One region of the Bacillus sp. SD127 genome, then DNA from elsewhere that is predicted to be linked to it. Evidence: riboswitches for the same ligand, from Rfam matches in the RefSeq annotation. Region 1 holds a riboswitch; the other holds the start of a gene.
What was found. Region 1 has a riboswitch for cyclic di-AMP ahead of kimA (potassium transporter KimA). Riboswitches for the same ligand answer to the same signal wherever they lie in the genome.
Positions count from the first base shown of each region.

Region 2: another riboswitch for cyclic di-AMP. It lies ahead of ktrA (potassium uptake protein KtrA); the one in region 1 lies ahead of kimA (potassium transporter KimA).

Region 1 covers NZ_CP191226.1:3,780,249-3,783,797, reverse strand. Annotated here, with positions in the region: gene ACQVGS_RS19720 (cellulose biosynthesis cyclic di-GMP-binding regulatory protein BcsB) at 1-1,875, shown strand, start outside; cyclic di-AMP (ydaO/yuaA leader) riboswitch at 2,012-2,156, shown strand; gene kimA (potassium transporter KimA) at 2,347-3,549, shown strand, end outside.
Region 2 covers NZ_CP191226.1:1,084,790-1,088,338, forward strand. Annotated here, with positions in the region: gene ACQVGS_RS05525 (YiaA/YiaB family inner membrane protein) at 1-219, shown strand, start outside; gene ktrB (Ktr system potassium transporter KtrB) at 255-1,592, opposite strand; gene ktrA (potassium uptake protein KtrA) at 1,599-2,267, opposite strand; cyclic di-AMP (ydaO/yuaA leader) riboswitch at 2,339-2,488, opposite strand; gene bslA (biofilm surface layer hydrophobin BslA) at 2,640-3,185, opposite strand; gene gbsR (transcriptional regulator GbsR) at 3,393-3,549, opposite strand, start outside.

The DNA of each region.
Region 1 (3,549 bases):
GAATATGAGGCATCAGATCTTTTAATTTCTCCTTCATCGTTAACGGCTGTAATTGACAATGAACCGGTAAAAACGTTAAAGCTAAACGGCGATTCAAAACGGAAAACACTGAAGCTGAACTTGAACAAAAGCCAGTCCGCCCCAGGCTATCACAGCGTATCACTGAAATTTTACGGCGTCTTGAAAGAGGGCGTCTGCGTCAGACAGGATACGTCCGGCAACTGGATCAAAGTTTATCCGGACAGCCGCCTGACACTGGCGGACAGCAGCGAAGCGAAGGGAACATCACTTGAACATTACCCATACCCATTTGCCCAATCGGGAAATACAGCGGAAGAGACTGCTATTGTCATTCCGGATAACCCGAGCTCGGCAGAAATTGAAGCGGCTGTCAAGACAGAAGGATACCTGAAAACTGCGGACAGCAGTGTCAGCATTTCGTTTGTGAAGGAATCTGAAGTGAAGCAAATCGACAAGCCGACCATTTTCATCGGAGTGGATAAGCATTGGAACGGCAAGGTGAAGAAGCTGATCAAACAAGCCGGCTTACAGGCAAAAGGAGAAAAACTTCTGCTTGCGGAGCGCGTGCTGAAAGCACAGGGCAAGCAGCAGCCGGTTCTGTTTGCACAAACGGCATCTGATGATGTGCTCTCAGAAAAAATCAGCGCCATCGCCGATCAGACTTACACCGGCCAGCTAAGCGGGGAAACACTTTCAATTGGCAAGCTTCAGAAGGCTGAAAAGCAGGTAAGCAATAAGCTGACCCTTGAGAAATTCGGGGCAGAAGATATGACAATCGGAGCTGACAAAACATCTTCAGCACATTATTTTTATCCGGCTTCTGCGATGATAGACCAAAATCAATCAGCCAAGCTGTCGCTTAAACTAAAGAAATCGGAAACGATTCAAGCAGCCGCGGCAGAAAGCGGTTCAGCCTCTCAAGCAGCAGAGCTGAAGGTCCTCATCAACGGTCAGCCGCATTCAGTTCGCCTTGATGAATTAGGGAAAGAAGATAAAAACGGATACTATCATGTCACGCTGAAAGTAGACCCTGAGCTGCTGCAGAAAAACCGCTACATTGATATACAGTTTATCACCACGGGCTTAAAGGAAAACAACCCTTGCAACACAACGGACGAAGAGAAATGGGTCTTCATTGATAAAAGCAGCACATTGTCTTACACGATCAAAGGCACATCTCCGTCAGCCGATTTTCAAGAATGGCCGCTTCCATACGCCGGAAATCAGGAACAGGCAACACTGATTGTGCTACCTGACAGCGTGAGCAAATCCAAGCTTAAGGAGCTTTCTCTCGTTACTGATTCCTTTGGAAGCGAAGCCCAGCAATCTTTCACAGTAAGGAAAGCATCTGAAGTTAAAGCGGAGGACGCGAAAGGCCGGAACTTAATTTTCATCGGCGGCATTAGCCAGTTCTCTCTTTTGAAAGAGAAATCTTCTGATCTGCTCGTGCCTCAAGCGAAAAACGGCTCGTTTGACGTGTCGGGCTTTGAAATGCTGAACGAGACGACGAAACAAGTGGCATTTACCCAAGCGTCTTTATGGGATTCAAATTATACGATGGCTGTTTTTGCGCCGCTGAAAGGAAATGGCGCGGCCGTCACAAAAGAAATCATCAGCTTTTTGAACAGCAATGATGACACGGCGACCGTCATCAATGAAACAAACAGCCAGCAGGTGTTTACAAACCACCAGCAGCTCAAATCGGAAACAAACAGTTCTGAAACAGAAAAAACAGCACAAGATCATGGGCAACAACTGCTGTATATCGGCGTGCTGGCTCTCATGATGGTAATTGCGGCAGCCTTCATTTGGGTAACCGTTAGACGAAGAAAGAGAAAGACAGACAGAGAATAAGGCAGAGGCTGTTATCAGCCTCTGTTTTTTTGTTTTTGGTTTAAATTTTCCATTTGTGGAACCTGTCATTTTATTTTTTTCTCCCGGTCGATAAGCCTCTTTACAACATACGTAAACGGGAGTATGATCTCTTTTAGAAAACAAATCGCTTAATCTGTAAACAGAGCGGGGGACCCATTTTAGCGGCATTTTGCCGCTCGGGGTGAATCCTTTTTAGGTAGGGCAAACTCTCATATGCCCGAATCCGTCAGCTAACCTCGTAAGCGTTCATGAGAGGAGATGAATGAAACCTGTGTTCGATGTTAAGGCACAGGGGCATCCGTTTGCCTCTGTGTTTTTTGCTGTTCAATTTTCAGGATGTAAATCGCATACAGAGACATCATAGCAGAAAGGGACTATTACAAAATGTGAGAACAGATGCGGATGTTTTATTGTTTTAATGAAAAATGAAATTAAAAGGGGAAGACATCGATGTATCATTCAATCAAACGTTTTTTGATTGGGAAACCGTTAAAATCACAAGCCGCAGGAGAACAAAAACTGACGAAATTAAAGGCGCTTGCCATGCTCTCCTCAGATGCTTTATCATCTGTCGCTTACGGAACGGAACAAATTCTTATCATATTGGCGGCGGTAAGCGCTGCTGCATTTTGGTATTCCATTCCGATAGCGGTCGGCGTACTCATTTTGCTGCTCGCGCTGATTCTCTCATACAGGCAAATTATTTACGCTTATCCGCAGGGCGGCGGGGCGTATGTTGTATCAAAAGAAAACCTCGGCGAAAAGCCCGGGCTGATTGCAGGCGGTTCATTGCTTGTCGATTATATATTAACTGTAGCGGTAAGTATTTCCGCAGGGACGGACGCCATCACGTCGGCGTTCCCGGCACTGCATGATTATCATATACCGATTGCTGTTTTACTTGTTTTAGTGATTATGATTTTAAATCTGCGGGGGCTGTCAGAATCAGCATCGATTCTTGCCTACCCGGTCTATCTGTTTGTGGCGGCGCTTTTCATCCTGATTGCCGTCGGTCTTTTTAAGCTTATGACAGGACAAATTGATCAGCCAGTCCATCATACACCGATCGGCACACCGGTAGCCGGCATTACGCTGTTTTTGCTGCTTAAGGCTTTTTCATCCGGCTGCTCCGCGCTCACCGGAGTTGAAGCGATCTCCAACGCGATTCCAGCCTTCAAAAACCCGCCTGCGCGAAACGCGGCGAGAACGTTAGCTATGATGGGGATCTTGCTTGCGGTTCTGTTTGCCGGCATTACGGTACTTGCATACGGTTACGGGACGGCTCCGAAACCGAATGAAACGGTCATTTCACAAATCGCATCGGATACCTTCGGCAGAAATGTGTTCTACTATGTCATTCAGGGTGTGACATCGTTAATTTTGGTCCTTGCGGCGAATACGGGCTTTTCAGCCTTCCCGCAGCTTGCCTTCAACTTGGCGAGAGACCAATACATGCCGCGCATGTTTACAGTAAGAGGCGACCGCTTAGGCTTCTCAAACGGGATTATCTTTTTAGGTGTTGCCTCAATTGTGCTGATTCTGTTATTTGGAGGGCAGACGGAGCACTTAATCCCGCTATACGCGGTCGGTGTGTTTATTCCATTTACCCTTTCACAAACAGGGATGTGCATCAAATGGATCAAACAAAAACCA
Region 2 (3,549 bases), 1.6 Mb from region 1:
GCTTATTTCACTTTTTTTGCGGGAGTATTTTTGTTTTGTATCGGACTCTATAACGCTGATAATCTCGAACTCAATGAAAAAGGCTACTACATTGCAGTGATGATCCTTGTAGCGGTCGGCGCGATCCTTACACAAAAAGTGACGCGTGATAACGCAGAAGATAATGATATCATCGCGGAGCAGGAAAAAAGACAAAGTCAATCTCATATTGAATCATAAAAAATCCGGCATGTAATATGCCGGATTTTTTTACATTACCCAGTAAACACCTCACCGTCAGGGTAACGAATATTTGATTTTTCTGTTTTAGCAAATGAAAAAACAAACGTCAACGGACCGATTCTTCCGATGAACATAATCGCAATAATGATACATTTCCCCGCTGTTGTCAGTTCGGGTGTCAGCCCCATTGTCAGTCCGACCGTTCCGAAAGCTGAAAAAGTTTCAAAAACAACCTGTATAAACGGCGCTTGTTCTGTAATGGTCAAGGCGAAAATCCCTATAAAGACGATGAACAAACTGATAACACTGACTGCTAAGGCCTTAATAATGATCGGATATTTTATGGTCCGGCGGAAAATAACAGTTTCTTTATGCCCTCTTAAATAAGTGATGACAGACATCAAAATCACAAGAAAAGTAGTCAGCTTAATACCGCTCGCCGTTGAAGCGCTGCCCGCTCCGATAAACATCAACAGCAGGACAAATACAATGGTGCCTTCTCTCATGCTGCCAAAATCCACAGAGTTAAAGCCCGCGGTTCTCGGCGTCACTGCCTGAAAATACGAAGCCCACAGTTTATCTGGCAAATGCAAGGAACCAAGCGTGCCGGGGTTGCTGTACTCTAAAATAAAGATAATCAGTGTGGCAGCAATATTCAAAACGAACGTTCCCGCTAGCATCAGTTTTGTATGTAATGAAAAGGCTTTGAAACGCCGATTTTTCAGGATGTCAAATAGCACCGTAAACCCGATGCCCCCTGTGATAAATAAGATAGTAATGACAAGATTGACTGCAGGATCACCAACGTAGCTCATTAAATTATCCGGCCATAAAGAAAAACCGGCATTGTTAAAAGCCGATATTGCATGAAACACGCTGGCAAACAATCCGGATGCCCAGCCATACTGGGGCACAAGCCGGATGGATAAGATCAGGGCGGCGATCAATTCGATACTGATTGAAAATAGAAACAGGACTTTGACAAGGCCTATCACGCCGCCGATTGTCGGCTGGTTTAAGGCTTCCCGGACCAGCATTCGTTCTTTCAATCCGATTTTTTTTCCTAAAATCATGACGATCAGAACAGCAAATGTCATAAAGCCAAGCCCGCCGACTTGAATCAGACCCATGATGACAGTTTGCCCGAACACCGTAAATTCTGTCCCAGTGTCAACAACTGCAAGCCCGGTAACAGTTGTAGCAGAAGCCGCTGTAAAAAGGGCATCTATCCATGACAACGGCTTCGCAGTAGAAATCGGGAGCTTTAACAAAAGAGAGCCAATAATAATAGTAAGAAAAAAACCAATCGCAAGCACTTGCGGGGGAGAAAAACGAACCCACTTGATTACAGTTTCCTTATGAAGTCCCACCTTTGTCTACATCCCTTCGTTTTCGAAGCGTTTAATATCCTTTTTGTGACCCATCATCACCAGGCAGTCTTGTTCGTAAATCACCTCTTCCGGTGCAGGAGAAAGGCGAACATCTCCATTATGTTTAATTGCCAGGATGGTACATCCGTACTTCGCTCTAACATTCAGATCATGAATGGATTTGGAATTCAGCTTTCGTGTTGCCAGCAGCTCAACAATACTGTAATCATCAGATAAGTCGATATAATTCAAGACATTTTCATCAGAGAGACTTTGTGCGATTTTGACGCCCATATCCTTTTCCGGATGAATAATGCGGTCGGCGCCGATTTTTTCCAGCACCTTATGGTGATAATAATTTTGAGCTTTCACCCAAATATTTGGAATGTGAAGCTCTTTTAATAGCAAAGTGGTCAGTGTGCTGGCTTGAATATTAGCCCCTATAGCCACGACCACATATTCAAAATTACGAATTCCCAGTGAAAGCAATTCGTTTTCTTCAGTGGCATTGGCAATGACCGCATGGGTTGCGTAGGAAGCGAAGGCATTGACCTTTTCTTCGTTAATATCAATAGCAAGGACCTCATGGCCCATTCTGTGCAGCTCTTTGCAAATGCTTCCGCCGAACCGTCCAAGCCCGATTACTGCAAATTGCTTGTTTTTTATTCTTCCCAATGTTCAAGACTCCCTTAATAAAATTAGCGTTTTGAAGTAAAAAAGACCATTACAAAGAATGGTCAAAATAGACCTCCTCTCTGTATACGCCTACGAGGTTAGCTGTCGGATTAGGGATTCAGAGTACCCCTTCTTACTAAGTAAGATTCACCCCAAGGCCGTTTTGTGAAACAGCCAATCATTGGTTTCCCCGTTCGTGTTTGATTAAGCGGTAAAAGAGACTTTATGAAATTGAACACTCAAGAATTTACTCCTGTTTCTAGTGTTTGTCAATTTAAATTTAATACAAGTGAAAAGGTAACTGGAAATAGAGGGAAAAGGGAGAGGAAAAGGAGTCAAAAAAAAGACCGGCGTTAAGCCGGCCCTCTGTGATTATTTACAGCCGCATGGCTGAGTCGGAGGTGTGCTGCGCTTAGCCACTTCGATGCTGGCTTCCGCGTAAAATTTATTTCCGATGCTCAGTGATTTGTTCTCTGCACGGAAAGTATATGTACCAGCGGCAGGAAGCGTTTTGTTATTCAGTTTTAACTTGAATTCACCAGCGCCTAATAAATCAAGAGCCAGAGGTACCCTTACTGTTTTACCGTTATTGAGGATCTGTGTTTCGCGCAATGCATTTCCGTTCATCGTATCTTTTGTATTTGCTGTAAATCCGCTTGGCAATGTAAATTCCATCACGCCAAGGCTGAGAAGCGTGTTTGGACGGTATGTCAATTCGATATCAGAGAAAGACCATTCTGTTTTGCTCGCTCCTTTAATTGTTGCAAACAATGAAGCTGTTGATTGGGCTCTCATCGTAGACTCAGTATGAGCAGAAGATGACTTAGATTCAGCTGCAAAAGAAGCTGAAGGTGCAGAAACGAGTAAACCGAGACTTAATACACTGATGGCCAAAGAAGATAATAACTTGCGTTTCATAACAAAAATTCCCCCTAATAAGTGATAAAGATTAAAGGCCTGCCTCTGCTTTCCACCTCCTCTTAAAGGCCAAATACAAATTTTACCTACATAAAATTACCATCAAATAAAATGGAAGTAAATGGGGTGTTTTTCCCGTATTTTTCAAATTTGTAGTAAATATAGCGGAAAAACAAAAAAACGTCCGGTTTTCCAGACGTTTTTCGATTATTTTGTTTCAATTGGTATAAATTTAAAGATCTCTCCGCTCTGCACCGATTCAGCGAGACGTTTCAGCCAATCGTAGTAGGCTTTAGAACTTTCCAGCTGCTCGTATAAACGCTGCGCTTCATTCTTCGTTTCCTCATTGAGTTCTTCCTTATGC